3 regions of the Agromyces endophyticus genome follow, and region 3 is predicted to be linked to each of the others. Evidence: predicted binding sites of a transcription regulator. Region 3 holds the regulator's gene; each other region holds the start of a gene.
The links. The regulator LexA, encoded in region 3, represses DNA repair genes until DNA is damaged. The targets are predictions, from matches to a motif close to TCGAACANNTGTTCGA.
Positions count from the first base shown of each region.

Region 1: a site for LexA is predicted at 4,433-4,448, ahead of uvrA (excinuclease ABC subunit UvrA). Genes of this name have one in related genera too.
Region 2: a site for LexA is predicted at 5,055-5,070, ahead of MUN74_RS08650 (YbaK/EbsC family protein). Genes of this name have one in related genera too.

Region 1 covers NZ_CP095042.1:3,883,929-3,893,800, forward strand. Annotated here, with positions in the region: gene rpsA (30S ribosomal protein S1) at 1-886, shown strand, start outside; gene MUN74_RS17580 (DUF4126 domain-containing protein) at 1,011-1,622, opposite strand; gene coaE (dephospho-CoA kinase) at 1,673-2,302, shown strand; gene uvrB (excinuclease ABC subunit UvrB) at 2,312-4,378, shown strand; gene uvrA (excinuclease ABC subunit UvrA) at 4,503-7,394, shown strand; gene uvrC (excinuclease ABC subunit UvrC) at 7,399-9,363, shown strand; gene rapZ (RNase adapter RapZ) at 9,408-9,872, shown strand, end outside.
Region 2 covers NZ_CP095042.1:1,933,046-1,942,917, reverse strand. Annotated here, with positions in the region: gene MUN74_RS08680 (MarR family winged helix-turn-helix transcriptional regulator) at 1-344, shown strand, start outside; gene MUN74_RS08675 (YybH family protein) at 358-735, opposite strand; gene MUN74_RS08670 (RNA polymerase sigma factor) at 813-1,343, shown strand; gene MUN74_RS08665 (MBL fold metallo-hydrolase) at 1,350-2,099, opposite strand; gene MUN74_RS08660 (purine-cytosine permease family protein) at 2,096-3,619, opposite strand; gene MUN74_RS08655 (TetR/AcrR family transcriptional regulator) at 3,730-4,368, opposite strand; gene MUN74_RS08650 (YbaK/EbsC family protein) at 4,433-4,972, opposite strand; gene MUN74_RS08645 (hypothetical protein) at 5,121-5,627, shown strand; gene MUN74_RS08640 (NAD(P)H-dependent flavin oxidoreductase) at 5,646-6,698, opposite strand; gene MUN74_RS08635 (flavin reductase family protein) at 6,695-7,588, opposite strand; gene MUN74_RS08630 (YceI family protein) at 7,714-8,286, opposite strand; gene MUN74_RS08625 (pyridoxal phosphate-dependent decarboxylase family protein) at 8,369-9,778, opposite strand.
Region 3 covers NZ_CP095042.1:211,396-221,267, reverse strand. Annotated here, with positions in the region: gene hflX (GTPase HflX) at 1-877, shown strand, start outside; gene MUN74_RS01045 (methylenetetrahydrofolate reductase) at 1,159-2,145, shown strand; gene metE (5-methyltetrahydropteroyltriglutamate--homocysteine S-methyltransferase) at 2,282-4,645, shown strand; gene MUN74_RS01035 (alpha/beta fold hydrolase) at 4,868-5,614, shown strand; gene lexA (transcriptional repressor LexA) at 5,645-6,331, opposite strand; gene MUN74_RS01025 (LysM peptidoglycan-binding domain-containing protein) at 6,491-6,940, shown strand; gene MUN74_RS01020 (histidinol-phosphate transaminase) at 7,019-8,119, shown strand; gene hisB (imidazoleglycerol-phosphate dehydratase HisB) at 8,116-8,730, shown strand; gene hisH (imidazole glycerol phosphate synthase subunit HisH) at 8,727-9,365, shown strand; gene priA (bifunctional 1-(5-phosphoribosyl)-5-((5-phosphoribosylamino)methylideneamino)imidazole-4-carboxamide isomerase/phosphoribosylanthranilate isomerase PriA) at 9,489-9,872, shown strand, end outside.

The DNA of each region.
Region 1 (9,872 bases), 580 kb from region 3:
TGCGCTCCTCGAGCAGACGCAGTCCGAGTCGCGTTCGACGTTCCTCGCGAACCTGCACCCGGGCCAGATCCGCAAGGGCGTCATCTCGTCGATCGTCAACTTCGGTGCGTTCGTCGACCTCGGCGGCGTGGACGGCCTCGTGCACGTCTCCGAGCTGTCGTGGAAGCACATCGAGCACGCCAGCGAGGTCGTCGAGGTCGGCCAGGAGGTCACCGTCGAGGTGCTCTCCGTCGAGCTCGACCGCGAGCGCGTCTCCCTGTCGCTCAAGGCGACGCAGGAGGACCCGTGGCAGGTCTTCGCCCGCACCCACGCGATCGGCCAGGTCGCACCGGGCAAGGTCACGAAGCTCGTGCCGTTCGGTGCGTTCGTCCGCGTGGCCGACGGCATCGAGGGCCTCGTGCACATCTCGGAGCTGTCGGGCAAGCACGTCGAGCTCGCCGAGCAGGTCGTGTCGGTCGGCGAAGAGGTCTTCGTCAAGGTCATCGACATCGACCTCGAGCGTCGCCGCATCTCGCTCTCGCTGAAGCAGGCGAACGAGGGCGTCGACCCCGAGGGCACCGAGTTCGACCCGGCGCTCTACGGCATGCTCACGGAGTACGACGAGCAGGGCAACTACAAGTACCCCGAGGGCTTCGACCCCGAGACCAACGAGTGGCGCGAGGGCTTCGAGGCCCAGCGCGAGAAGTGGGAGCAGGACTACGCTGCCGCTCAGGCTCGCTGGGAGGCGCACAAGAAGCAGGTTGCTGCTTCGCTCGCCGCCCAGGCTGCCGACGACTCGTTCTCGGCCGGCGGTGCCTCCTACTCGAGCGACTCGGCCGGCGCGGGCACCCTCGCCGACGACGCCTCGCTCGCGGCACTGCGCGAGAAGCTCTCGAGCAACAACTGATCGCATCCGCGACACGACTGAAGGCCGGTTCCCTCTGGAACCGGCCTTCGGCCGTTTCCGGGCGGCGTTCGCGGGATGCCCCGTGCGGTTCGGCGACGGCCGTGCGACGCCGAGCGGGCGGTCGTCAGGGCGCTGAAGCGGGATGCGCCGTGGCCGCCGTCCTGCGCGCACGGCGCCGGCGCGCGACGAGCACGAGCCCAACCACGAGGGCGATGACGCCGAAGACGACGAGCACGGGCGCGAGGACGGCCGCGAACGCGAGCGCGAAGCTCCCGGCGTCCTCGGCGGCGCTCACGGCGGGTGCGCCGAAGCCGAAGGTCGCCGCGTTGACGACCGGGCGGGCCCCCGCCTTCACGAGATGCACGAGGAGCGCCAGGCCTGCGCCGATCGCCACCGGCACCCACGCGTTCGAGGCGAAGAACGACTCGGGATCCGTCACGACGGCGGTCGTGGCGTCGATGCCCGTGCCGAAGACGATGCCGCCGGCCGTCGGGCGCACGACGGTCTGCACGAGGTCGTTCACGGAGTCGAGGCCGGGCACCTTGTCGGCGATGAACTCGATCGCGAGCAGCACCACGAGCACGAGCAGCACCCACTCGTTCGAGAGCCAGGCCCAGGCGGGTGGCAGCTCGACGAGGTCGGTGAACCGGTCGAGCGCCCCGAGCACCACGAGCGGGATCCACGCGTTGAGCCCGGCCGCGAGCGCGAGCCCGGTGCCCGTGAGCAGTTCGATCATCGGCCCTCCTCGTCGGATCGTGTCGAGTCTCGCATGGCTAGAGTGGTGTCGTGTATCTGATCGGGCTCACTGGCGGGATCGCCTCCGGAAAGTCGACCGTCGCGCGCAGGCTGTACGAGCACGGTGCCGTGCACATCGACGCCGACGACCTCGCCCGCCGGGTGGTGGAGCCCGGCACGCCGGGACTCGCGGCGGTGGTCGCCGAGTTCGGCGAGGGCGTGCTGCGCGCCGACGGATCGCTCGACCGGGTGAGGCTCGGCGAGATCGTCTTCAACGACGACGCGGCGAGGGCACGACTCAACGCGATCGTCCACCCGGCAGTTCGCGAGCTCTCATCGCGACTGATCGCGCGGGCCGAGGCCGACGACCCCGACGCGGTGGTCGTCTACGACGTGCCGCTCCTGGTCGAGGCATCCGTCGACCACCCGTTCGACCTCATCGTCGTGACGAACGCGCCGCGTCGCACCCAGGTGAAGCGGCTCGTCGAGGAGCGGGGGCTCGACCTCATGCAGGCCGAGGCGCGCGTCGACGCCCAGGTCGACAACACCCGGCGCCTTGCGATCGCCGACGTCGTGATCGACACCGACGGTTCGCTCGCGAGCACGATGAGCCAGACCGACGCACTGTGGGCGCGTGTCGCGGCGGAGCGCGCCGGACGCGATGTCGGAGGCCGCTCCTAGACTTGGAGCATGCAGGCCACGCGCTCAGTCCGTCCGTTCGAGGTCGTCAGCGAGTACCGTCCCAGCGGTGACCAGCCGCAGGCGATCGCCGAGCTCGCGGGCCGCGTGAACGCCGGCGAGACCGACATCGTGCTGCTCGGCGCGACCGGCACCGGCAAGTCGGCGACGACCGCGTGGCTCATCGAGCAGGTGCAGCGGCCGACGCTCGTGCTCGCGCACAACAAGACCCTCGCAGCGCAGCTCGCGACCGAGTTCAGAGAGCTGTTGCCGAACAACGCCGTCGAGTACTTCGTCTCGTACTACGACTACTACCAGCCCGAGGCGTACGTGCCGCAGACCGACACCTTCATCGAGAAGGACTCCTCGATCAACGCCGAGGTCGAGCGGCTGCGTCACTCGACGACGAACTCGCTGCTCAGTCGGCGCGACGTCGTCGTGGTCTCGACGGTCTCGTGCATCTACGGCCTCGGCACGCCCGAAGAGTACCTCGGCGCGATGATGCCGTTGCAGGTCGGCCAGCGGGTCGACCGCGACTGGCTCATCCGCAAGTTCGTGTCGATGCAGTACCAGCGCAACGACGTCGACTTCTCCCGCGGCAACTTCCGGGTTCGGGGCGACACGATCGAGATCATCCCGATCTACGAAGAGCTCGCCATCCGCATCGAGATGTTCGGCGACGAGATCGAGGCGCTCTACAGCCTGCACCCGCTCACGGGGCAGGTCGTCGCGAAGCTCGACGCCGTGCCCGTGTTCCCCGGGTCGCACTACGTGGCGTCCACCGACGTCATGCAGCGCGCCATCGGCACCATCCGCGACGAGCTCGACGAACGGCTCGCCGAGCTCGAGCGCGAGGGCAAGCTGCTCGAAGCCCAGCGCCTGCGCATGCGCACGACCTTCGACCTCGAGATGATGGAGCAGATCGGCTTCTGCTCGGGCATCGAGAACTACTCGCGGCACATCGACGGGCGCGCGCCGGGCGAGGCGCCGCACTGCCTGCTCGACTACTTCGCCGACGACTTCCTCGTCGTCATCGACGAGTCGCACGTGACGGTGCCGCAGATCGGCGCGATGTACGAGGGCGACTCGTCGCGCAAGCGCACGCTCGTCGAACACGGCTTCCGCCTGCCGAGCGCGCTCGACAACCGGCCGCTGAAGTGGGACGAGTTCAAGAACCGCGTCGGTCAGACCGTGTACCTCTCGGCGACGCCCGGCCGCTACGAGATGGGCGTCGCCGACGGCGTCGTCGAGCAGATCATCCGGCCGACCGGGCTGGTCGACCCCCAGATCGTCGTGAAGCCGTCGAAGGGGCAGATCGACGACCTCCTCGAAGAGATCCGCAAGCGCGCCGAGCGCGACGAGCGCGTGCTCGTCACGACGTTGACGAAGAAGATGGCCGAGGAGCTCACCGACTTCCTCACCGAGGCCGGCGTTCGGGTGCGCTATCTGCACTCCGACGTCGACACGCTCCGCCGCGTCGAACTCCTCACCGAGCTGCGTGCGGGCGTCTACGACGTGCTCGTCGGCATCAACCTGCTGCGCGAGGGCCTCGACCTGCCCGAGGTGTCGCTCGTCTCGATCCTCGACGCCGACAAAGAGGGCTTCCTGCGGTCGTCGACCTCGCTCATCCAGACGATCGGGCGTGCGGCCCGCAACGTCTCCGGCGAGGTGCACATGTACGCCGACGTCCTCACCGATTCGATGAAGCAGGCCATCGACGAGACGACGCGCCGCCGAGACAAGCAGCTCGAATACAACCGCGTCAACGGCATCGATCCGCAGCCCCTCCGCAAGCGCATCGCCGACATCACCGACGTGCTCGCCCGAGAAGAGGCCGACACCGCTGCGCTCCTGGCCGGTCGCGAGGGCCGCAAGAAGTCGCCCGTGCCGAACCTGCGCACCGAGGGCATCGCCGCCGAGGGGGCGAACGACCTCGAAGAGCTCATCCGCGACCTCAACGACCAGATGCTCGAGGCCGCCGGCGAACTCAAGTTCGAGTTGGCCGCGCGCCTTCGCGACGAGGTGTCCGAGCTCAAGCGCGAACTGCGGCAGATGGAGAAGGCCGGCCATCTGGGCTGAGGCGTCGGCAGCCGGGGGATTGCGGGCCGTCGGAGTGACCGCGTCGGCCCTCATTCGAACATCTGTTCGCCCACAGCGCAGCCCTCGCAGCTTCCGTGTCGGTGGTGCTCTCTAGACTCGAAGGGTGCCAGTTTCACGTCTCGATGCCCATTCGCGCCTGAGTGTCCGCGGTGCCCGCGTGCACAACCTGCACAACGTCGACGTCGAGATCCCGCGCGACGCGATGGTCGTCTTCACGGGCCTGTCGGGCTCGGGCAAGTCGTCGCTCGCGTTCGACACGATCTTCGCCGAGGGGCAGCGCCGCTACGTCGAGTCGCTGTCGGCGTACGCCCGGCAGTTCCTCGGACAGGTCGACCGGCCCGATGTCGACTTCATCGAGGGCCTGAGCCCGGCGGTGTCGATCGACCAGAAGTCGACGAACCGCAACCCGCGCTCGACCGTCGGCACGATCACCGAGATCTACGACTACATGCGTCTGCTCTGGGCGCGCATCGGCGTGCCGCACTGCCCGGTCTGCGGCGAGAAGATCCAGCGCCAGACGGTGCAGCAGATCGCCGACCGGCTGATGGAGCTCGAGGCGGGCACGCGATTCCAGGTGCTGAGCCCGGTCGTGTCGAAGAAGAAGGGTGAGTTCGTCGACCTCTTCCGCGACCTGGCGGCGCAGGGCTACTCGCGCGCCGTCGTCGACGGTGAGGTCGTCCGCCTCGACGACCCGCCGAAGCTCAAGAAGCAGGTCAAGCACGACATCTCGGTCGTCGTCGACCGCCTCGTCGCCGGCCCCGAGGTGCTCGGCCGGCTCACCGACTCGCTCGAGACCGCGCTGCGGCTCACCGACGGGCTCGTGCAGGTCAACTTCGTCGACGAAGCGGGCCCCGACGCGTGGCACACCTTCTCCGAGAAGCTCTCGTGCCCGAACCAGCACCCGATCCAGCTCACCGAGATCGAGCCGCGCACGTTCTCGTTCAACGCGCCCTTCGGCGCGTGCCCCGAGTGCTCGGGTCTCGGCACCCGCATGTCGGTCGACGAGGAGCTGCTGCTCGGCGACCCGGCACTCTCGATCGCCGACGGCGTGATCCTGCCGTGGACCTCGCAGGGCAAGAGCCTCTACAACTATTACGAGAAGCTGCTCGACGGGCTCGCCCGCGACCTGGGCTTCTCGCTCGACACCCCGTGGACCGAGTTGCCCGACGAGGCACGCCAAGCCGTGCTCCGCGGTCAGAACTTCGAGGTCAAGGTGCGGTGGCGCAACCGCTACGGCCGCGAGATGAGCTACACCTCGGGCTTCGAGGGCGTCGTGCCCTACATCGAGCGGCAGTACCTCCAGGCCGAGACCGACGTGCAGCGGGCCCGCTGGGCCGAGTACCTGCGCGAGGTGCCGTGCCCGGTGTGCGATGGCAAGCGGTTGAAGCCCGAGGTGCTCTCGGTGCTCATCCACGACCACAGCATCGCCGACGTGGGGCTGCTGAGCCTGACCGACGCCCGGGCGTTCATGGACCGGCTCGAGCTCACCGACCGCGAACAGGCCATCGGCGCGCAGGTGCTGCGCGAGATCAAGCTCCGGCTCGACTTCCTGATCCGGGTCGGCCTCAGCTACCTCGACCTCGCACGTGCCGCGGGCACGCTCTCGGGCGGCGAGGCGCAGCGCATCCGGCTCGCGACGCAGATCGGCTCGGGGCTGACGGGCGTGCTGTACGTGCTCGACGAGCCCAGCATCGGCCTCCACCAGCGCGACAACCGGCGCCTCATCGACACGCTCGTCGCGCTCCGCGACCTCGGCAACACGCTCATCGTCGTCGAGCACGACGAAGACACCATCCGCACCGCCGACTGGGTCGTCGACATCGGCCCCGGCGCCGGCGTGAACGGCGGCACGGTCGTGCACTCGGGCAGCTATGCCGACCTGCTGAAGAACACCCGGTCGCTCACGGGCGACTACCTCTCGGGCCGCAAGGAGATCGCGATCCCGACGCGTCGCCGCCCCATCGACCCCGAGCGCATGATCTCGGTCGAGGGCGCCGCAGCGAACAACCTCCGCGGGGTCGACGTCGAGTTCCCGCTCGGCACGTTCACCGCCGTGACGGGGGTGAGCGGTTCGGGCAAGTCCTCGCTCGTCAACGACATCCTCTACCGGGTGCTCGCGAACCGGCTCAACGGGGCGCGCAAGGTGCCGGGCAAGCACCGGCGGGTCACCGGGCTCGAGCACCTCGACAAGGTCGTGCACGTCGACCAGGCGCCGATCGGGCGCACGCCGCGATCGAACCCCGCGACCTACACGGGCGTCTTCGACCGCATCCGCACCCTCTTCTCCGAGACGACCGAGGCGAAGGCCCGCGGCTATCTGCCCGGTCGGTTCAGCTTCAACGTCAAGGGCGGCCGCTGCGAGGCGTGCTCGGGCGACGGCACGATCAAGATCGAGATGAACTTCCTGCCCGACGTCTACGTCGCGTGCGAGGTCTGCGGGGGCAAGCGCTACAACCGCGAGACGCTGCAGGTGCATTACAAGGGCAAGAACATCGCCGAGGTGCTCGAGATGCCGATCTCCGAGGCGGCAGAGTTCTTCGAGCCGATCTCGGCGATCCACCGGTACCTCAAGACGCTCGTCGACGTCGGCCTCGGCTACGTGCAGCTCGGCCAGAGCGCGACCACGCTCTCCGGAGGCGAGGCCCAGCGCGTGAAGCTCGCGACCGAGCTCCAGCGCCGCTCGAACGGCCGCAGCGTCTACGTGCTCGACGAGCCGACCACCGGTCTGCACTTCGAAGACGTGCAGAAGCTCCTGAAGGTGCTCGGCAAGCTCGTCGAGAAGGGCAACACCGTGATCGTCATCGAGCATTCGCTCGACGTCATCAAGTCGGCCGACTGGATCATCGACCTCGGGCCCGAGGGCGGCTCGGGCGGCGGCCAGATCGTCGCGACCGGCACCCCCGAGCACGTCGCGACGGTGGCCGAGAGCCACACCGGCTACTTCCTGCGCGAGATCTTCGACGCGGCGGCCGAGCGCGCCGACGTCGCCAGCTGAGCCGATGGCGAGCGCGCACGGCGGCGGCGACACCGTTCCGTACCGTCCGAAGGCGGGTGAGATCCCGACGAGCCCGGGCGTCTACCGCTTCCGCGACGCCGAGCGGCGGGTGCTCTACGTCGGCAAGGCGAAGAACCTCCGTGCGCGGCTGTCGAACTACTTCGCCCCGCTCCGCAGCCTGCACGAGCGAACGCGCCGAATGGTCACGACCGCGTCGTCGGTCGAGTGGACGGTCGTCGGCAGCGAGGTCGAGGCGCTGCAGCTCGAGATCACGTGGATCAACGAGTTCCACCCGCCGTTCAACGTCCGGTTCAAGGACGACAAGTCGTACCCGTACCTCGCGGTGACGATGGCCGATGAGGCGCCGCGGGCCTTCGTGACCCGCAATCGCAAGATCCGCGGGGCGCGGTACTTCGGACCGTACCCGAAGGTGTGGGCGATCAACGAGACGCTCGAGATCCTGCTCAGGCTGTTCCCGATCCGCACCTGCAAAGACAGCGACTACCGCCGGGCGATGGCGAGCGGCAAGCCCTGCTTCGCGGGCCAGATCGGCCGTTGCTTCGGGCCGTGCTCGGGGCTCGTCACGATCGAGGAGCACCGCGAGAACGTCGACCGGTTCGTCGGGTTCATGCAGAATCAAGACCGTCGCATCGTCGGCGAGCTCACCGATCGCATGCAGGCCGCCGCCGCCGCCCAGGAGTACGAGGCGGCGGCACGTTACCGCGACCGGCTGCAGGCGGCGAACGCGTTCTTCGAGAAGAGCGCGGTCGTGCTCGGCGACACGGTCGACCTCGACGTGTTCGGCGTCGACCACGACGAGCTCGCCGCCGCGGTGCAGCTGTTCATCGTCCGTGGCGGCCGGGTTCGCGGTGTGCACTCCTGGACCGTCGACAAGGAGCTCGACGTGCCGCTCGGAGATCTCGTCGACTCGATCGTGCAGAACGCCTACGCCGACGGCCTCACTCCGCCGGCCGAGGTCGTCGTGCCCGAGCTGCCCGACGACGCCGCGGCGCTCGAAGACTGGCTGGGCGCCGAGGCGGGTCGCAAGGTGCGGCTCAAGGTCGCCCAGCGCGGTGACAAGGCGTCGCTGCTCGCGACGGCGACGCAGAACGCCCGGCAGACGCTCATGCTGTACAAGACCCGTCGGAGTGCCGACTTCACGACCAGGTCGCGCGCGCTCGAAGACATCCAGGAGGCGCTCGGCATGGCCGAGGCGCCGCTCCGCATCGAGTGCTACGACGTCTCGCACCTGAGCGGCACCAACATCGTCGCATCCATGGTCGTCTTCGAAGACGGCCTGCCGCGCAAAGACGAGTACCGCCGTTTCACCATCCCGCAGTCGAGCGACGACACCGACTCCATCCACCAGGTGCTCACCCGTCGGCTCGCCTACCTCTCACCCGGCGGCGCCGTCACCGATACGGATGCCGCGACCGAGGTGCGTCCCGAGGGCGACGGGCACGTCGAAGGCACGTCCGCCGACGAACTCGTCACTCCCGAACGTCGCAAGAAGTTCACCTACCCGCCCAACCTGCTCGTCGTCGACGGCGGGCAGCCGCAGGTGGCCGCCGCCGCGAGGGCGCTCCGCGAGTCCGGCGTGCAGGGCATCTACCTGTGCGGAATCGCGAAGCGGCTGGAGGAGATCTGGACTCCCGAGAGCGACTTCCCGGTGATCCTTCCGCGCAACAGCGATGCGCTCTTCCTCTTCCAGCGCGTGCGCGACGAAGCGCACCGCTTCGCCATCACCCATCAACGCCAGCGACGCAAGCGCGACATCGGGTCGGTGCTCGCCGAGATCCCCGGACTCGGGCCGGCACGGGTGAAGGAACTCCTGCGTCATTTCGGGTCGGTCACGCGTCTCCGCGCCGCCGACGAGGCGGCCATCGCCGAGGTGAAGGGCATCGGACCGACGCTCGCCGCGACGGTGCACGCGCAGCTGCACGCCGACATGGCGCCCGCACCCCGCTAGGCTGGTGTGTCGGCTGGGTTGGCTTCGGCTGGAAGGGGGCCTGAATGGCGGCGGGGGAGCCCGAACGGCAGGAGATGCTGATCGTCACGGGGATGTCCGGTGCCGGGCGGTCGACCGTCGGCAACGCGCTCGAAGACCTCGGCTGGTACGTCGTCGACAACCTTCCGCCGCAGATGCTGCGGCCGCTCGTCGAACTCGTCGAACGGGCCGGCACGTCGCTGCCGCGGATCGCCGCCGTCGTCGACATCCGCGGCCGTGACTTCTTCGCCGAGCTGCAGGACATCATCCAGGCGCTCCGCACCGGAGTGAACGTGCGCGTCGTCTTCCTCGACGCCAACGACGCCGTGCTCGTGCGGCGTTTCGAAGCCGTGCGACGCCCGCACCCGCTCCAGGGCAACGGCACGCTCCTCGACGGCATCGGCGCCGAGCGGGCGCGCCTCGCGACGCTGCGCGAGGCGAGCGACTTCGTCGTCGACACCTCCGACCTCAACATCCACCAGCTCGCGAAC
Region 2 (9,872 bases), 1.7 Mb from region 3:
CGCAGATCGAGGTGCTGCGAGCGCTGCCGCGCGGAGTCGTGCGCTCGCCGGGGGACCTCGCCACCGAGCTCGGACTCAGCCGGCCGACCGTGAGCAACCTGCTGAAGGCGATGGAGGCCGCGGGGCTCGTCGTGCGCACGGCGGCGGCCGACGACCGGCGCCGGGTCGAGGTCAGCGCCTCGACCCGGGCGCTCGGCCTCTTCGACCGGTTCGACCGGGCGAGCGAGGCGATCCTCGTCGACGCGCTCGCCCGGCTCGACGACGCCGACCGTGCCGCGCTCGCCGCGGCGCTGCCCGCCCTCGAGCGGCTGCGCGATGTCGTGCAGGAGGCGGCGCGGGGCTGATCCCGGGTGCCGATCAGACGGTGCCGAACGGGTTGTCGACGACGTAGCGCCAGCCGTGCTGCTCGTCGTGCCGCGCGACGTCGGCCGTGACGCCCCAGAGCGAGACCTCCGAGCCGTCGGGGCCGACGCCGGCGATCGACCACTCGGCCGTCACGAGGCCCGTGTCGCCGCTGACGAACGCGTGCTTCGTGCGCATCGTGATCGGCAGCTGCAGCGCGAGGAACTGTTCGAGTGCCGATCGAACGGCGTCGCCCTCGACCGGCTGGCCGGGCGCGGGCACGAAGACCGCGCCGGGGGCGTTGAGCGCGAGCAGGCCGTCGAGGTCCTGTGCGTTGAAGCGCTCGGCGAAGGCGAGGGGCAGGGCGTCGAGGTTCGCGACGGGAATAGACATGGGGGTTCCGTTCTTCGAGTAGATGACCCGGCGATCGGGTCATCGAGAAAGACGTCGACGAGCGAGAGATGTGACAGATGCCCTCATCCGCCCCGCAGGCGAGGACGCTGCTCGAGCTCATCGCCGATGAACCCCTGCGGCTTCGGCGGCGGGCGATCAGCCTCGGCGTGCGCCCCGACGATGCCGACGACCTGGCCCAGACCGTGCTGCTGCGCGCCTGGAAGGCGATCGACGGCGTGCGCGACCCGGGCGCGGGCACGGTGTGCGCGTGGGTCGACGCGATCGCGCGGACCACGGCGATCGACCACCTCCGCGGGCGGCGCCTCGACGACCGGCTCGACGACGAGTCGCGGGCCCTCGTGCCGGCCGCCGACGATCGACTGGAGGCGCGGACCGACCTGCGGGCGGCGCTGCGGGCGATCGGAGACCTGCCCGAGCAGCTTCGGACTCCGCTCGTGCTCTCGGCGCTCGAGGGCCGCCCGGGCAATGAGATCGCCGAGCTGCTCGGCATCAGCCCGGCGCTCGTGCGGCAGCGCATCAGGAGGGCGCGTCAGCGCCTCGCCGCCGCCGTGCTCGCGGAGCCCGCGATCGGTGCCGACCCGGTCTGATCGTCGTCATGCCGCCGCGAGGTAGTCATCGATGAGCTCGCGCAGCCGCACGCCGTCGAACGAGTCGCCGTGGCCGGGGTGCACGACGCGAACCGGCAGGTCGCGCAGGCGCTGCAGGCTCGTCGCGTAGTCGTCGCGGTCGGACTCGTGGAGCCCGTCGAGCAGCACGTCGTCGTAGATCACGTCACCGCTGAAGAGCGTGCCGGATGCCTCGTCGAAGAGGCAGATCGATCCGGGTGTGTGGCCCGGCAGGTGCAGCACGCGGAGGCAGCGGTCGCCGAGGTCGACAGCGTCGCCGTCGACGAGTCGGGTCGTCGCCGGTGCGGGACGGAGCCGGTACGCGTCGGGATCGAAGCCCGCCGGACGGGCGGTGATGAGCAGGTCGGGCAGCTCCTCGTCGAGGCCGAGCTCGTCGCGGAGGACCGCTCCGCGGATCGAGGCGCCGCGCGGGTCGCCCATGGGCTCGGCGGCGTGGGCGCGCCGATCGTCGAATTCGTGCGCGCCGCCCATGTGGTCGAGATGCGCGTGGGTGACGACGAGCACAGGGTCGTTCGCGAACAGCGCGGGACACTCGTCGCGAAGCGGAGCGACCCCGAGCCCGCAGTCGATCACGAGGTCACGCGCCGAACCGCGAACCTGCCAGATGTTGCCGCGCACGAACTCGTGCACGTGCGGCTCGATGATGCGCGTGATCCGCTCATCGACCGGCTCGACCGCGAACCACCGGTCGACGATCTCGAGCGATGCCGCGCTCATGCGGGAGCACCGACTCGCTCGCCGTCGGCGGAACCGGATGCCTCGCGGTCGGCGCGAGTCGCGGCATCCAGCTTCGCCCGACGCATCGTGCGCGGCGCGAGCAGCGCGTAGAGCCCGCCGCCGACGAGCACCCCGACGAAGGGCGAGACGTCGGCACCGCCGAGGGCGGCCGCGATCGGACCGGTGTAGAACGTCGTGTTCACGCAGAGGGCGGTGACGACGCTGCCGACGCCGAGCGCGAGGCAGCCGGCCGGACTCCAGCCCGCGCGGTGCCAGTTCGGTCCGCCGCGCGACTCGTCCTGCAGGGCGACGCCGTCGTAGCGGTTGCGACGCAGCACGATGTCGACGGCGTAGACGCCGAGGGCGGGCGCGAGCACGGCGATGCTGATCTCGAGCAGGCCGCTGACGGTGCCGAGGAAGTCGGAGACGAAGAGCGCGTAGAGGGTGAGCGCGACCGCGATCACGGCGTCGAACACGACCGTGATCGACCGCTTCCACCTGATACCCGACGCCATGAGCGCGAGACCCGTGCTGTACGCGGTGAGGGCGTTGTTCGTGATCGACCCGATCACGACGACGAGCAGGAAAACGGGGTAGAACCAGGCCGGCACGAGTTCGGCCATCGACTCCTCGGGCACGGACATGTCGACCACGGTGCCGGCGAGCACGCCGAGCGAACCGATCACCACCGCGGGCAGGAACCCGCCGAACGCCGTCCAGAAGGCGACCTTCGCCGGGCTCGATCGCTCGGGCAGGTAGCGCGAGTAGTCGGCGCCGACGAGCCACGAGAGTGGCGCGGAGGCGATGATCGTGAAGCCCGCCGCGGCCGCCGCCCACAGCTCGGCGCCCTCGAGCACGCCGCCGTCGGGCACGTACGACAGGTCGGCGTTCGCGAGCACGAACCAGGCGAGCACGGCGATGCCTGCGAGGAGCGCCCACATCACCCAGCCGCTGATCCTGACGATCGTCGCGTGCCCGTAGACGCTGATCGTGAAGGTGAGGAGCGCGAGTCCGATCACGATCGCGGCCATGACCGCGTCGGGTGCGTCGGGGGCGAACCAGCGCACGAGCGTGAAGCCGACGAGCGCGCCGACGGACAGGTTGATCGCCTCGTAGAGCACGCCGATGAGCCAACCGAGCACAACGTTGACGACGCGGTTGCCCCGCACGCCGTAGAAGCTGCGCGTGATGACCTCGCTCGGCACCCCGGCGGGCGGACCGCTGACCGCGAGGAACCCGACGCCGATGAAGAAGAGGTTGCCGGCGACGACGACCGCGAGCGCCTGCCACGCGTCGAGCCCGAGCAGCACCAGGATGCCGCCGAGCACGAAGTACAGGTAGCTGACGCCCGAGCCCGCCCAGACGGCGAACAGGTTCCGCGGCGTGCCGTGCCGCTCGGCGGCGGGAATGTGGTCGGTGCCGTGCTGCTCGACGCGTCCGGCCCTGGTGTTGGCCTCGAGCGCGGACTCGCCCGTCTCAACGCTGGTGGCCACTGCCACGGTCTCCGTCGTCTCCGCCATCTCGAACGCCTCCTCGCGTTGTTGGCCTTGCGGCCAATTTCAAGCCACGGGGAGAGTATCGCGTGTTGGCCAATTGGTCAATAAGTGCGCAGCGGATGCGCCGAGCCCGGTCAGTCCTCGGGCTGCAGTGCGCCGGGCGGGAGACCGAGCTCGCGCTCGGCGGTGCTGAACACGAAGTCGGTCACGTTCGCGTAGTCGAGGGTGGGCTCGTCGAGTCCGGCGCGCACGGCGGCGTTCGCGGCGAGTCCGTCGACGAGTGCGATGATGCGCATCGACGACTTCGCGGATGCCTCGGGGAATGCACCGCTCGCGATGCCCGCCTCGATGATCGCGTCGAGGTCGGCGACGTCGCCTTCCATCTGCCGGATGACCGCCTGCCGCACCGCGGGGCGATGGGCGCTCTCGCGCCAGGCGTCGAGCCACAAGAGCGCTGCCGGGTCGCGGTCATGCGAGACGTAGAAGCCGAGCACCCGCCGCATGTCGGCGACCGGGTCGCTCGAAGGGCGAGGATCGAGCTCGTCGCGCTCGGCCTCGGCGGCCCGCTCGAAGGCCGCCGCGAGCAGCTCGTCGATCGAGCCGAAGTAGTGCGTGACGAGGCCCTGCGCGACTCCGACCCGGGCGGCGACACGGCGAGCCGTGATCTTGCCGAGGCCGTCGTCGAACGCGAGCGCAACCGCGGCGTCGAGGAGTTCGTCGCGGCGGTCTTCGCGCGGCAATCGCTTGAACGTGCCGCTCTGCGTTCGTGTCATCGTGTTCAGGCTAGCCGTGCCGTCGAGACGGTTTCGAGACGCGTGCTCCTTCGTCGCTCGCTCCTCAACCGGCCGAGGGGATGGCGATCGGCAGCACCTCGGCGCCGGGCAGCCTCGCGAGGTAGGCGCCCGACACGAGCAGCTTCGCGTCGCGGTTGCCGCTGCCGATGATGAGGCGCTCGTGCGCGGCGACCGACTCGTCGACGAGGATCGGCCAGCCATCGGGCAGCCCCACCGGCGTGATGCCGCCGACCTGCATGCCGGTCAGTTCGACCGCGAGATCCATCGGCGCGAACGACAGCTTGCGCGCGTCGAGGTGCCGCCGCACGGCGCCGTTCACGTCGAGCCGGTCGGCGCCGCGCACGAGGCACGCCGCGTACCAGGTGCGCTCGCCGCGGCGGGCCTGCACGACGACGCAGTTCGCACCGTCGGCCGGCGAGATCTCGTAGTGCTCGCAGAACGCCGCGGTATCGGCGAGCGACGCGTCGATCGCGGCGACGAGCACGTCGCCGTCGGGCGCGGCGGCCAGGGCGGCGGCCGTCGGCGCGGCGAGCAGCTCGGGCGAGTCGACGGCGGCCGTGAAGTCGAGGGTTCCGAAGCGCATGGTGGCAGCGTACGCGCCGGCGGCGTGGTTTCGAGACGCGTCGCCGCTTCGCGTCGGCGCTCCTCAACCCGCGATGCGGGACTCGAACTTCCGGTCGATGCCTCGCCCCGAGGCATCCGCGTACGCTCGAAACGAAGGGGAGTGCACCATGGATCTCGAGCCGATGCTGCTGAAGCTCGACCGCATCGCCGGCGGCCGCGCCGCGGGCGTGAAGGTCGACGACGAGCTCGTCGGGCACCCCCGCACCCGCCGCGCGTTCACGTGGATCACCTGGCTGCTCGCCGTCGAGGTGCTCATCGGCGGGGCGGCGTTCGTCGTCGCGGCGGTGCTGCTGTTCAACGGAACCGTGCTCGCGTTCCCCGTGTGGATGCGCATCCTCGTCGTGCTCGGCATGACCGTCACGCTCTTCTACTTCGCCTGGCGGGCGCAGAAGGGCTACCGCTGGGCGTACTCGCGGCTGCGCCTGTTCAGCAAGATCTTCCCGGTCGTGACGCTCGTGATGGCGGCGATCCCCGGCCTCTTCCCGTTCTGGATGGTGACCGAGCAGATCGTGTTCAGCCTCATCCTCATCGGCATCGCAGACTTCCTCGACAGCGACCACATGCGGCAGGTGTTCCGGAAGCCCGACGCGACCGACGCGCCCCCACCGGCCTAGCGCGGGCGCGTCGGCGCCTCAGAACCGGCGTGCGAGCAGGCGGGATGCCTCGGCGGTGAGCTCGTCGATGATGTCGGCGACCGGTCGGGCGGAGCGGAGCAGTCCCACGCCCTGACCGGCATCGAAGGGGACGACGTCGTGCTCACCTGCGGCGTTCGCCCGGGCGAAGTCGGCCTTGAACGCGTCGAGACCGTCTCCGGTGCGCAGCTCGGGTACTCGGTGCTCCCACTCGTCGACGAAGGCGTTGCGGATGACGCGCTCGGGGAATCGCTCGGGCCACGGCAGCGCGAGGGCGGCGTCGGCGGCGGTCGTGTTGACGGTGTCGTCGCCCGTGGCGGCGAAGATCACGGGCCTCGCCGATTCGGGGGTGAGGGTCTCAGGACTGGCGATGAACGCGGTGCCGATCCAGGCGGCGTCGGCGCCGGCCGCGAGCACGGCGGCGAGGCTGCGCCCCGAGGCGATGCCCCCCGCGGCGAGCACCGCAGGGGAGCCGGGTCGACCGGTCGTGCGGCCGGCGGGTTCGGCTGCGTCGCCTGCTCGCCGGTCGTCGAGCGCGTCGAGCACGGCGTCGAGCAGGGCGAGCGTGCCCATGCGCGGGTCGCCGTGACCGCCGCCCTCGGCGCCCCTGGCGACGATCACGTCGACCCCGGCGTCGGCCGCGACGAGCGCTTCGGCGGCCGTGTAGACCTGCGTCGCCGCGAGTGCGCCCGCATCGTGGACGCGCGCGACCCAGTCGAACCGGGTCGCGAAACCGACCGACACGAGCGTCGGTCGCGCCTCGAGCGCGACGTCGAGCATGGCGGGGTCGCGCTCGAGTCCCCAGTGCACCATGCCGATGCCGAACGGACGGGCGTCGGCTCCACCGGCCGCATCGAACTCGGCGAGCTGCGCCGCGAGCTTCGTCGCCGAACCGGAGCTGCCCATGCCGATCGTGCCGAGGGCGCCGGCCCGAGAGACCGCGTCGGCGAACCGTCCGCCGGCCACGCCGCCCATCGGGGCGCTGACGATCGGCGTCGTGAGGCCCAGCGAACGGGACCATGGCGTCGACAGCTGGGGGGTCGCGTCGTTCACGGCTGCGCCTCCTGCTCGGACGCCCACGAGATGAACGCCGGATCGGACGACACGATGCGGGACACCTCTTCACCGCCGTCGCAGCGGCACAGGCTCACGATCGCACCGTCGTCGGTCAGTTCGCGCAGCGCCCAGGTGCCGCCGAAGCTCTCCCAGCGCTCGAGCTCCTGGAGGGGCGTGCGGGCGACGCCGGGCGCCGTGGGCGGCGCCGGCTCCGAGGCATCCGGATCGGGCGACGTCGGTTCGGACAGATCGGGCAGCGCACCCGCGGTCGGCGACTTGCGCGTCCAGCCCACCTGTTCGCCGCGGTCGAAGAAGTGGCGGAAGCTGTAGATGAGCGGATGCCACGCGTGCGGGTCGATGTGCTGGGTGCCGGGCACGTTGAGCTCGGGCAGCGCGTGCACGCGCACGACCGCGACCTCGACCATGAAGTAGCCCGGGTCGACGCCCGGGGTCATGCGACGCACCTCGCCCTCGAACTGCAGCGGCGCCTCGCGCACCCGCGGCGGCGCGACCAGGTCGGAGGGCTGCGCGCTGAAGCCCGCGAGCTCGAACTTGCGCGGCTCGAAGCGGTACTGGCCGGCCTTCGCGTCGGGCACCGGGTCGCGTCCGGTGACGGCCGAGAGCCGCTCGACGTTGCGCCACTGCGCCGCCGCGGGAAAGTTCACCGTCAGTTGCGGGCGCTCGAGCAGGTTCTGCGCCGACTGGCCGTCGGTCTCGAGGCCGAGCACGAGCATGCGTCCGAGCGCCCAGTGGCTCGACGCAGGGGCGAGGTTCGCGGTGCCGTCGGGGTTCTCGGTGACGACGAGGTAGACGGGCGTGCCCACGTAGAGCACGCTCGGCTCGATCACGAGATGGAGGTCGGGCGCCGGCCCATCGGGTCGGCCCACGGTGGCTCCGGGCGCATCGGCTCGCGTCATTGTTCGCCTCCCGGCGGTCGGTTCGCGGATGCCTCCACGCTACGCCCGCCCGGGGGTGAGGAGCGCCGTGTGACGCGACTGCTCAGCGGAAGGCGTCAGGCGGCCGCTTCGGCGTCGACGGCGCGCTTGACGGCGGAGATCTCGAACTCGAGGGTGATCTTCTCCGACACGAGCCAACCGCCCGTGTCGAGTGCCACGTTCCACTCGAGGCCGAACTCGCGGCGGTCGATGCGGCGAGTGCCCTCGAACCCGGCCCGCAGTTCGCCGGCAGCGTCGGTGTGCGCACCGGTGAACTCGATCGGGATGGTGATCGGCTTCGTGACGTCGCGGATCGTCAGCTCACCCGACACGACGAGCGCGTTGTCGGCGACCTCTTCGATGCGGTCGCTCGTGAAGGTGATCTCGGGCCACTGCTCGACGTCGAAGAAGTCCGCGCTGCGCAGGTGCTCGTCGCGCTGCGCGTTGCGGGTGTCGATGCTGGCGGTCTTGAGCACGATCTCGGCGGTCGACTTCGCCGGGTCGTCGAAGTCGACGTGCAGGTGGCCGGCGACGTCGTTGAACGCCCCGCGGACGTTCGCCACCATGGCGTGCTTGGCCGAGAAGCCGATGCGGCTGTGCGCGGGATCGATGTCCCAGTCGCCGCTGAGGTCGAGTTCGTTGGCGGTCATGTTGATTCCCCTGGTCTGTTGCACGAACTCACACAGTCTCGCATCTGCGGGCTGGGAGGCGACTCACCGCCGGGGTGCGGCCTCAGCGCATCGAGTCGAGGATGCCGACGAGCTGCTCGAACGTCGTCATCGGGTTGATGATCGCGAAGCGCGTGTTCGGGCGGCCCGCGTGCGAGCTCGGCGTGACGAACGCGCGCTGCTCGTCGAGCAGCTTCGCCGACCAGCGCTCGTAGTCGTCCATCGTCCAGCCCTCGCGTTCGAACACCACGATCGAGAGCTGCGGGTCGCGCACGAGCTGCAGCTCGGGGCGGCGGCGGATCTCGTCGGCGATGCGCTGCGCGAGCTCGAGCGAGTTCGTGATCGCCGCGCGGTAGGCCGCGGCGCCGTAGGTCGCGAGCGAGAACCAGAACGGCAGGCCGCGCGGGCGCCGGGTGAGCTGCACGGCGTAGTCCGACGGGCTCCACTCGGGCTTGCCGGTGAGGGTGTCGAGGTACTCGGCGTGCTGCGTGTGCGCCCGACGGCCGATCTCGGGGTCGCGGTAGATGAGGGCGCACGCGTCGAACGGGGCGAACAGCCACTTGTGCGGGTCGACGATGACCGAGTCGGCGCGCTCGACGCCGCGGTAGCGCTCGCGCGCGACGGGCGAGAGCATGCCGGTCAGGCCGTAGGCGCCGTCGATGTGCAGCCAGAAGTCGAACTCGTCCTTGAGGGCGGCGATCGACGCCACGTCGTCGACGATGCCGAAGTTCGTCGAGCCGGTCGTCGCGATGACCGCGAAGACGTCGCCGCCGTGCTCCTCGAGGGCCGCGCGAACGGCGTCGCCGCGCAGCATCCCGTCGTCGCCGGCTGGAACCAGCACGACGTCGACGTCCATGACCTTCGCGGCCGACTTGTTCGACGAGTGCGCCTCCGTCGAGCAGACGAGCTTCCAGCGGGCCGGCATCGGTTCGCCCGCCGCGGTGCGCTTCTCGCGCGCGAGCTCGCGGGCTGCGACGAGTGCCGAGAGGTTGCCGATCGTGCCGCCCTGCACGAAGACGCCGCCCGCGCCGGCGGGCAGGCCGAACTCGGTCGCGAGCCAGGTGAGCACCTCGTTCTCGGCGTGCACCGCGCCGGAACCCTCCATCCAGCTGCCGCCGTAGAGGCTCGATGCCGAGACGACGAGGTCGAACGCCATCGCGGCCTTCGTCGGGGCCGCAGGGATGAACGAGAGGTACTGCGGGTGGTCGATCGTGATGCACGCGGGCGCGAGCACGTGCTCGAAGATCGAGAGCGCGCGGCTCGCACCGATGCCGCGCTCGTCGATCGTGCGGCCGGCGAGGCGCTTGAGCTCGGACTCGGTCTCGGGCTTGTCGAGCGGGGTGTCGGTCGAGAGCAGGCGGCGGCGCGAGTAGTCGAGCACGAGGTCGACGATCGACTCGGTCTCGCCGGTGACGGCGTGCATGCGCGTGGGGTCTTCGGATGCTGGCACGGAACGATTTTCACCCGCGCCCATGATCTGCGCAACTTCCTCGCACGAATCCGATCTGGAGCGCAACGAATCGCCATCGAACGCCTCGTGGCACCGCATCGGTGCGTTCGGCGACCGT
Region 3 (9,872 bases):
CTGGGGTGAGTCGATGTCGCGCCAGGCCGGTGGCCAGGTCGGCTCCGGCGGCGCGGGCATGGGCTCGCGCGGTCCCGGTGAGACGAAGATCGAGCTCGATCGCCGTCGCATCCACTCGCGCATGGCGAAGCTCCGCCGACAGATCGCGGGCATGAAGCCCGCTCGCGAGGCGAAGCGCGCCAACCGGCGCCGCAACGCGGTGCCGTCGGTCGCGATCGCCGGGTACACCAACGCCGGCAAGTCGAGCCTGCTCAACCGCATCACCGGTGCGGGGGTGCTCGTCGAGAACGCCCTGTTCGCGACCCTCGACGCCACCGTCCGGCGCAACACGACGGCCGACGGGCGCGTCTACACGATCGCCGACACCGTCGGCTTCGTGCGCAACCTGCCGCACCAGCTGGTCGAGGCGTTCCGCTCGACGCTCGAAGAGGTGGGCGACGCCGACCTCATCGTGCACGTCGTCGACGCGGCGCACCCCGACCCCGCGGGGCAGATCGCGACCGTGCGCGACGTCATCGGCGAGGTCGGCGCCCGCGACATCCCCGAGCTCGTCGTCTTCAACAAGGCCGATCTCGTCTCTCCTGAAGACCGTCTCGTGCTGCGTGGCCTCGAGCCCGATGCGGTGTTCGCCTCCGCGCGAACGGGCGAAGGCGTGGCCGACGTGCTCGCCGCGATCGGCGAGATGCTGCCCGATCCGGCGATCGAGGTCGAACTCCTCGTGCCGTACGACCGCGGCGACGTGGTGTCGGCCCTGCACGAGCAGGCACGCGTACTCGACCTCGACTACGTCGAGGACGGCACGCGGGTGCGCGCCCTGGTCTCGCCCGAGCTCGCCGGCCAGTACGCCGAGTTCGGCGCCCCGGTCGCGGCGGCCTAGATCGGCACGGCCCGCCCCGTCGGAGCCTCGAGGCGACCGTCCGACTCGGACGCCGCGACCCGCGCCGCGGCATCCGAGCCGATGTCATGCCGGGTCATATTGACCCGGCCGCAGACTCGGCGGCGTATCGTCACTCGTGATCGTCGGCGACGGGCCGGATGCCCGCCGCCTGGAGCGACCGCCGAGCCCGGCACCCGCCCGCGTGACCCATCCGCCGTGAGGCGGTGGCCGCGGCCTGCCGTGCCACCACCGCCATGCGGCATCCCATCGAGGAGTCCGACATGGCTGCGACCGGAGCCGCCGGCACCCCCGGGGCAGGCGACTGTACCGAGCGCCCGCCCATCTCGTTCGAGCTGTTCCCGCCGCGAACGGATGCGGCGGCGATCGCGCTCGGCCGAACGATCGACCGGCTCGCCGAGGTCGATCCCGCATTCATCTCGGTGACCTTCGGCGCCGGCGGGTCGCAGCGCGGGCGGTCGCTCACGGTGCTGCGCTACATCCTCGAGCACACCTCGGTCGAGCCCATGGCGCACCTGACCTGCGTCGGCTCGTCGCACGCGGAGGCGAACCGGCTCGTGCGCGAGTTCCTCGACGCAGGCATCACGAGCTTCCTCGCGCTGCGCGGCGATCCGCCCGAGGACGCGGATGCCGAGGACGGCCCCGACGCCGGCCTCGGCGACCTCGGCACGGCGGCCGAGCTCGTGCAGCTCATCCATCGCGTGCAGGAGGAACGCGAGCCGTTCGGCGAGGCGGACGTCCCCGGTGCGCCGCGCGCCCGCCGCATCGGCGCCCGCCCGCGCCCTGAGCGGGTGGCCGTCGCGGCGTTCCCCACGGGGCATCCGCGCTCGCGGGGCCTCACCCAGGACGTCGACACGCTGCTCGCGAAGGAGGTCGCAGGGGCGACGCTCGCGATCACCCAGTTGTTCTGGCACGCCGACGACTACCTCGGCTTCGTCGAGCGTGCCCGTGCGGCCGGGGTGACGATCCCGATCCTGCCCGGGCTCATGCCGGTGACGAATCCGGCACGCCTCGCCCGGCTCACGGAGCTGACCGGCGTCGAGCCGCCGGCCGACCTCGCGATCGACCTCGAGATCGAGCCCGACGTCGACGCCCGAACCGAGATCGGTGAGCGGCACGCCGCCGAGCTCGCCGCCGAGGTGCTCCGCGGCGGCGCTCCGGGCCTCCACCTGTACACCTACAACCGGCACGAGACCGTGCTGTCCGTGCTCGACCGGCTCGGGCTCGGCGCACGCGCCGGACGGAGCTGAGCCCGGCCGCCCCGCGCACCGACCGACCGCCACTTCCACACCACCATCACGGTCGCGAGCCCGACGCCCGCGACCCATGCCGACGACCCGCGAACCCCGCGGTGCTTCGGCGTACCCGAAATCGAGAGGAACAGCCATGACCGCATCCACCACGCCCTTCCCGACCGGAACCGTGCTCGGCTATCCGCGCATCGGGCGTCGCCGCGAGCTCAAGCGCGCCGTCGAGGCGTACTGGGCCGGCGCGATCGACGAAGCCGAGCTCGAGGCTCGCGCTGCGCGGCTGCGCGCCGAGACGCGCGAACGGCTCGCGACGCTCGGCCTCGAGCGCACCGGATCGGCCATTCCCGAGTCGTTCTCGTACTACGACCAGGTGCTCGACGCCGCCGTCGCCGTGGGCGCCGTGCCCGAGCGGTTCAGCGACCTCCGCGACGAACGAGGCGGGCTCGACCTCGCCGGTTACTTCACGGTGGCCCGGGGCGAGGGCGAGCGCGCACCGCTCGAGATGACGAAGTGGTTCGACTCGAACTACCACTACCTCGTGCCCGAGATCGGCCCCGAGATGGAGTTCTCCCTGCACGCAGAACGCCTCGTCGCGCAGTTCGCCGAGGCGAGGGCGGCGGGCTTCGTGACGCGCCCGGTCGTCGTCGGACCGGTCACCTTCCTCGCGCTCGCGAAGGCCGTCGACGGTGCGCCCGCGGGCTTCCGGCCGCTCGACCGCCTCGACGACCTCGTCGCCGTGTACGCGGCGCTCCTCGCCGAGTTCGCCCGCGCCGGTGCGGAGTGGGTGCAGCTCGACGAGCCCGCCCTCGTCTCGGAAGCCCTCGACGTGCCGCGCGGCCGGGTGCTCGCCGCAGCGGCGGCGGCCTACGCCCGGCTCGGCGCGCTCGAGTCGCGTCCCGCCCTGTTCGTGGCCGCGCCGTACGGCGCGCTCGACGAGGCCCTGCCGGTGCTCGCCGCGACGCCCGTCGAGGCCATCGGCCTCGACCTCGTGCGTGGTGCCGTCCCACCGGCATCGGATGCCGCGACCGAGGCCGCCCTCCGCGCCAAGACGCTCGTCGTGGGCGTCGTCGACGGGCACAACATCTGGCGCGGCGACCTCTCGGCCGCCCTCGACCGGGCCGAGGCGTTGCGCGAGCGCGCCGGCGCCGTCGCCGTGTCGACGTCCACGTCGCTGCTGCACGTGCCGCACGACGTCGACGACGAGACCCGCCTCGACCCCCGGCTGGTGAGCTGGCTCGCCTTCGCCGACCAGAAGGTGGGCCAGGTCGCGACCCTCGCCCGGGGGCTCGTCGAGGGGCGCGACGTCGTCGCGGAACCTCTGGCCGCCGCATCCGCCGCCCTGCTCGACCGCGCCGGTGCACCCGGCGTGCGCGTTCCCGCGGTGCGGCAGCGCCTCGCCGACCTCGTCGACGCCGACTTCCACCGCGGCGCCGAGGCCGAACGCGTCGCCGCGCAGGCCTCCCTCGACCTGCCCGAACTGCCCACCACGACGATCGGTTCCTTCCCGCAGACCGGCGAGCTGCGCGCGGCACGGGCGCGCCTCGTGCGCGGCGAGCTCGACGCCGGCGGGTACGAGGCGCTCATGCGCGCGGAGATCGAGCGGGTCGTGCGCCTGCAGGAGGACCTCGGCCTCGATGTGCTCGTGCACGGCGAGCCCGAGCGCAACGACATGGTGCAGTACTTCGCCGAACTGCTCGACGGCTTCGCGGTGACCGAGCACGGCTGGGTGCAGTCGTACGGCTCCCGGTGCACGCGGCCGTCGCTGCTCTGGGGCGACGTCTCGCGCCCGGCGCCGATGACGGTCGAATGGTCGGCGTTCGCGCAGTCGCTGAGCGACAAGCCCGTGAAGGGCATGCTCACGGGCCCGGTCACGATCCTCGCGTGGTCGTTCGTGCGCGACGACCAGCCGCTCGCCGACACCGCGCGTCAGGTCGCACTCGCGCTGCGCGACGAGATCGCCGACCTGGAGGACGCGGGCATCAGGATCATCCAGGTCGACGAGCCCGCGCTGCGCGAGCTCCTGCCGCTGAAGATCGCCGACCAGCCGGCGTACCTCGATTGGTCGGTCGGGTCGTTCACGCTCGCGACGGCGGCCGCGGCGCCCGCGACCCAGGTGCACACGCATCTCTGCTACTCGGAGTTCGGCGTCGTGATCGACGCGATCAAGGGCCTCGACGCCGACGTGACCTCGATCGAGGCGGCCCGCAGTCGCATGGAGGTCGTCGACGACCTCGCAGAGAGCGGCTTCGACCACGGCATCGGGCCCGGGGTCTACGACATCCACTCGCCGCGCGTGCCTTCGGCGGTTGAGCTGCAGGAGCTGCTCGAACGGGCCGCGGCCGGGATCCCGGCAGGCCGGCTGTGGGTGAACCCCGACTGCGGGCTGAAGACCCGTGGCTACGACGAGACGGTCGCATCGCTCGCGAACCTCGTCGAGGCGACGCGGGCGGTGCGCGCAGGGCTGGCCGCCGAACGCACCGGCATCGGCGCGGCAGGCTAGGTCGACGGCGGGCGGATGCCGCGTGCCGGCGTCCGCCCGCCAGTCGTGCCAGTCGTGCCGGCCGAGCCGGCAGTGCCGGCAGTGCGGGCTGTGGCGGGGGGCGACACCGCGGCACCGACCCTGACACGGCCACGCGCACCGACGTCGAGCACTTCGACGACGCACGGCTGGTTCGCAAGGTTCGCCGGGGCGACGCTCAGGCGGGCGACGTACCGTCGACGCATGCGACTCGCGGTTCACGAGACGGGCGCCGGCGCCCGCACGGCCATCCTCATCCATGGCATCATGTCGGACTCGCGGGCGTGGCATCGCGTCACGGGCGAACTCGAGGCGCAGGGGTTCCGCGTGCTCGCGGTGGACCTCGCGGGGCACGGACGCAGCCCCAGGGCCGAGCGCTATTCACCCGCCGCATGGGCCGACGACGTCGTCGAGACGGTCGCGCCGATGCTCGACGGCCAGCCCGACGTGGTGCTCGGGCACTCGCTCGGCGGTCTCGTCGCGAGCCTCGTCGCCGATCGGCTCGCACCGCGCGCCGCGATCTACGTCGATCCGGCCTTCGCGTTCCCGAAGGGTCCGCTCGGGCTCGCCTACAAGCTCTTCTTCGCGATCGCGCCGAAACCCCGGCGCAACGCGCTCGTGCGGATGAACCCGAAATGGAGCGCCGTCGACGTCGACATCGAGCTCGCGACGCTGCGCGACTGGGACAAGCGCACGATCCTCGGGTTCGCCGACACCCGGCCGCTCGTGCCCCCGACGAGACTCGTGGCCCCCAGTCTCGTGCTGCTGGCCGAGAAGAGCCTGCTGATCACCGACCGGGTGGCCGCCGACCTGCGACGGCGCGGCATGACCGTGGCGACGGTCCCGGGCACGGGGCACACCGTGTTCCGCGACGACCACGCGGGCTTCATGCACGCGATCGGGGAGTGGCTCCGGTCGGTCGGCCAGCTGGGCGGGACGGCGACCGCCTGACCCCTCCGGTTCGATCGCGGCCGGCGGCCGTCAGACCGTGCGCAGCACGGCCACGACCTTGCCGAGCACTTCGGCGTGGTCGCCGAGGATGGGCTCGAACGCCGTGTTGCGCGGCAGCAGCCAGGTGTGACCGTCGCGCTGGCGGAACACCTTGACGGTCGCCTCGCCGTCGAGCATGGCCGCGACGATCTCGCCGTTCTCGGCGGTTCGCTGCGAACGCACGACGACCCAGTCGCCGTCGCAGATCGCCGCATCGACCATCGAGTCGCCGACGACCTTCAGGATGAACAGCTCGCCCTTGCCCACGAGCTGGCGGGGGAGCGGGAACACCTCGTCGATCTGCTGCTCGGCCGTGATCGGCACGCCCGCGGCGATGCGACCGACGAGCGGCACCATCGCGGCGTCCGCGACGGGCGCGGGCTCGCCCGCCGACGGTGCACGCTCGTCGAGCCCGGGGAGCTCGATGAGGACCTCGAGGGCGCGCGGGCGGTTCGGGTCTCGCCGCAGGTAGCCGGCCAGCTCCAGCTGGTTGAGCTGGTGCGTGACGCTCGAGAGCGACGAGAGCCCGACGGCATCGCCGATCTCGCGCATGCTCGGCGGGTAGCCGCGGGTCGCGACCGACCGCTGCACGACCTCGAGGATCGCGATCTGCTTCGCGCTCAGGCTCTTGCGGCGGCGTGCCCTGCCGGTCTCGCGCACGTCGTTGTCGCTCTTCACGCTCTCCGCCCCTCGTTGCGATCGCCGCTCGCGATCGGATGTCGGTGGTGTCTGCTGGACTGTTTCCCAGACATTCGAAACTGTATCCGCCGCAGCAGTGCCCGGCAAACATTCGTTCGAGTGTGTCGCGAGATCGGTCGAGGAGAATTCCGCGGGCGAATGCTTGCGACCGAACGCATTCGAATATATATTCGGAACAAAGATTCGCATCCGGCCCTCCCGGCCGAGGGCCGGATGCAGTCCACGCAGGAGGATGACATGAGCGCAGCGATCATGACGACGAGCGACTACCCGGCACGGGCGCGCACCCGGCTCCGGCTGACGCGTCGTGGGCGAGTGGTGTTCACGACCCTCGCGGCGCTGCCGATCGCGATCTGGGTGTTCGCCGCCGCGTTGAACGCGGGCGGTGCGGCCGCCGATCTCACGGGCGGCGGTTCACTGCACTATGTCACGGTCGATGCCGGAGGCTCGCTGTGGGAGATCGCCGAGGCGATCGCACCCTCGGCCGACCCGCGCGACACGATCGCCGAGATTGTGCGGCTCAATCAGCTCGACGGTGCGACGATCGAGCCGGGTCAGCGACTGGCCGTGCCTGCTGCCGGGGAGTAGCCCGTACGCGCCGGCGCGGCGCCTGTCACACGATGTCGCAGTCGTCGTCGGCGCGATCTGCGTGGCTAGGCTGGATCGGTGACGAGTCTCGACGACCTTCCCATCCGCGATGACCTGCGCGGCCGTTCTCCGTACGGCGCCCCGCAGAAGGCCGTGCCGGTCGCCCTCAACGTCAACGAGAACACGCATGCCATCCCCGAAGACGTCGCCCACGACATCGTCGCCCGTGTCGCAGGCGCGATCCTGCGGCTGAACCGCTACCCCGACCGCGAGTTCACCGAGCTGCGCGAGGCGCTCGCGCGGTACCTCGGACACGGACTGTCGCCCGACCAGATCTGGGCGGCCAACGGCTCCAACGAGGTGCTGCAGCAGGTGCTGCAGGCCTTCGGCGGACCAGGTCGCTCGGTGCTCGGCTTCGCACCCACGTACTCGATGTACTCGCTGCTCGCCTCGGGCACCGGCACCCGCTGGATCTCCGCCGATCGCGACGACGACTTCGAGCTGAGCCCCGAGACGGCGGTGGCGGCGGTACGCGAGCACGACCCCGACCTCGTCTTCCTCTGCGCGCCGAACAACCCGACGGGCACGCCGCTGTCGCTGGACACCGTGCGCTCGGTCGCCGATGCCGCACGCGGCATCGTGGTGGTCGACGAGGCGTACTTCGAGTTCGCCGACCGCGGCACGCCGAGCGCGCTCACGCTGCTCGAGGGGCGGCCACGGCTCGTCGTGTCGCGCACGATGAGCAAGGCGTTCGCCTTCGCCGGAGCTCGCGTCGGGTACCTCGCCGGCGACCCGGCGACGATCGACGCGCTGCGGCTCGTGCGGTTGCCGTACCACCTCTCGGCGCTCACCCAGGCGGCCGCGCTCGGTGCGCTCGCGCACGCCGACGAGATGCTCGCGATGGTCGACGACATCCGCCGCCAGCGCGAGCGCATCACGACCGAGCTCGCGCGCCTCGGCTTCGCCCCGCACCGGAGCGGCTCGAACTTCGTGCTCTTCGGCGGCGTCGACGACCCGCACGCGGTGTTCGAGGGGCTCCTCGCACGCGGCATCCTGATCAGGGAGCTCGGCATCCCCGGGCACCTGCGGGTGAGCGCCGGCACCGAGGCCGAGACCACGGCGTTCCTCGAGGCGATCGCCGTCTTCGCGCCGAACGCGACGAATAGGATCGAAGCATGACCGCCCAGTCCCCGTCGCGCACGGCGCGAGTGCAGCGCGAGACCAGCGAATCGAGCATCGACCTGTCGATCGACCTCGACGGCACCGGGGTGAGCGACATCGAGACGGGCGTGCCCTTCTACGACCACCTGCTCACGGCCTTCGCGAAGCACTCGCTCACCGACCTGACCGTGCGCGCGTCGGGCGACCTGCACATCGACGTCCACCACACCGTCGAAGACACGGGCATCGTGCTCGGGCAGGCGATCCGCGAGGCGCTCGGCGACAAGCGCGGCATCTCGCGCTACGGCGACGCGCTCGTGCCGCTCGACGAGGCGCTCGCGCAAGCGGTCGTCGACATCTCCGGCCGGCCGTTCCTCGTCCACACGGGCGAGCCGCAGGGCTTCGAGTTCCACCTCATCGGCGGCCACTTCACCGGGTCGATGGTGCGGCACGTCTTCGAGGCGATCGCGTTCAACGCGGGCCTCACCGTGCACGTGACAGTGCTCGGCGGCCGCGACCCGCACCACATCGCCGAGGCCGAGTTCAAGGCGTTCGCCAGGGCGTTCCGCCAGGCGAAGGCGCTCGACCCGCTCGTGAGCGGCATCCCCTCGACCAAGGGTGCGCTGTGAGCCGCACGAAGCGCGTGGTCGTGCTCGACTACGGGTCGGGCAACGTGCACTCGGCGGCGAAGGCGCTCGAGCAGGCGGGGGCCGAGGTCGAGGTCACGGCCGACCGCACTGCTGCGCTGGAGGCCGACGGCCTGCTCGTGCCCGGGGTGGGTGCGTTCAAGGCGGTCATGGACCAGCTCCGCGCCGTCCGCGGCGACGAGGTGATCGACCGGCGCCTCGCAGGCGGGCGGCACGTGCTCGGCATCTGCGTCGGCATGCAGGTGCTCTTCGAGCGCGGCGTCGAGCGCGGCGTCGACACCGAGGGTCTCGGCGAGTGGCCGGGCGTCGTCGAGGAGCTGCCGGCCGAGGTGCTGCCCCACATGGGCTGGAACACGGTCGCGCCCGACGAGGGGTCGGTGCTCTTCGACGGCATCGAAGGCGAACGGTTCTACTTCGTGCACTCGTTCGCGGCGCAGTCGTGGCAGCTCGAGGTCATGCCGCCGTTCCCGCAGCCGAGGCTGACCTGGGCCGAGCACGGCGGGCGCTTCCTCGCGGCCGTCGAGAACGGTCCGTTGTCGGCGACGCAGTTCCACCCCGAGAAGTCGTCGGATGCCGGCATCCGACTGCTCGCCAACTGGCTCGGTGCGCTCGCCTGAGTCATCCGACCGTCATGGTCACGTCGCGCGCGCCGCGGGCGACTATGATCCTGTGACGGTACCGGCGCTCATCGCGCCGACCGAATCGGGTCCGACGGCCCACCGCGAACGAGGACAGTAGTGATGAGTGAGTTCAACAAGACCCCCGGCCTCGTGCTGCTGCCGGCCGTCGACGTGGCCGGCGGCAAGGCCGTCCGCCTGACGAAGGGCGAGGCGGGCACCGAGACGAGCTACGGCGACCCCGTCGACGCGGCCGTCGACTGGGCCGACCAGGGCGCGGAGTGGATCCACCTCGTCGACCTCGACGCGGCGTTCGGCCGCGGCTCCAACGGCGGCATCCTGAAGAAGGTCATCCGCCAGGTGCGCGGCGTCAACGTCGAGCTCTCCGGCGGCATCCGCGACGACGAGTCGCTCGAGCACGCGCTCGAGATCGGTGCGAAGCGCATCAACCTCGGTACCGCGGCACTCGAGAACCCCGAGTGGGCTGCATCGGTCATCGCCCAGTAC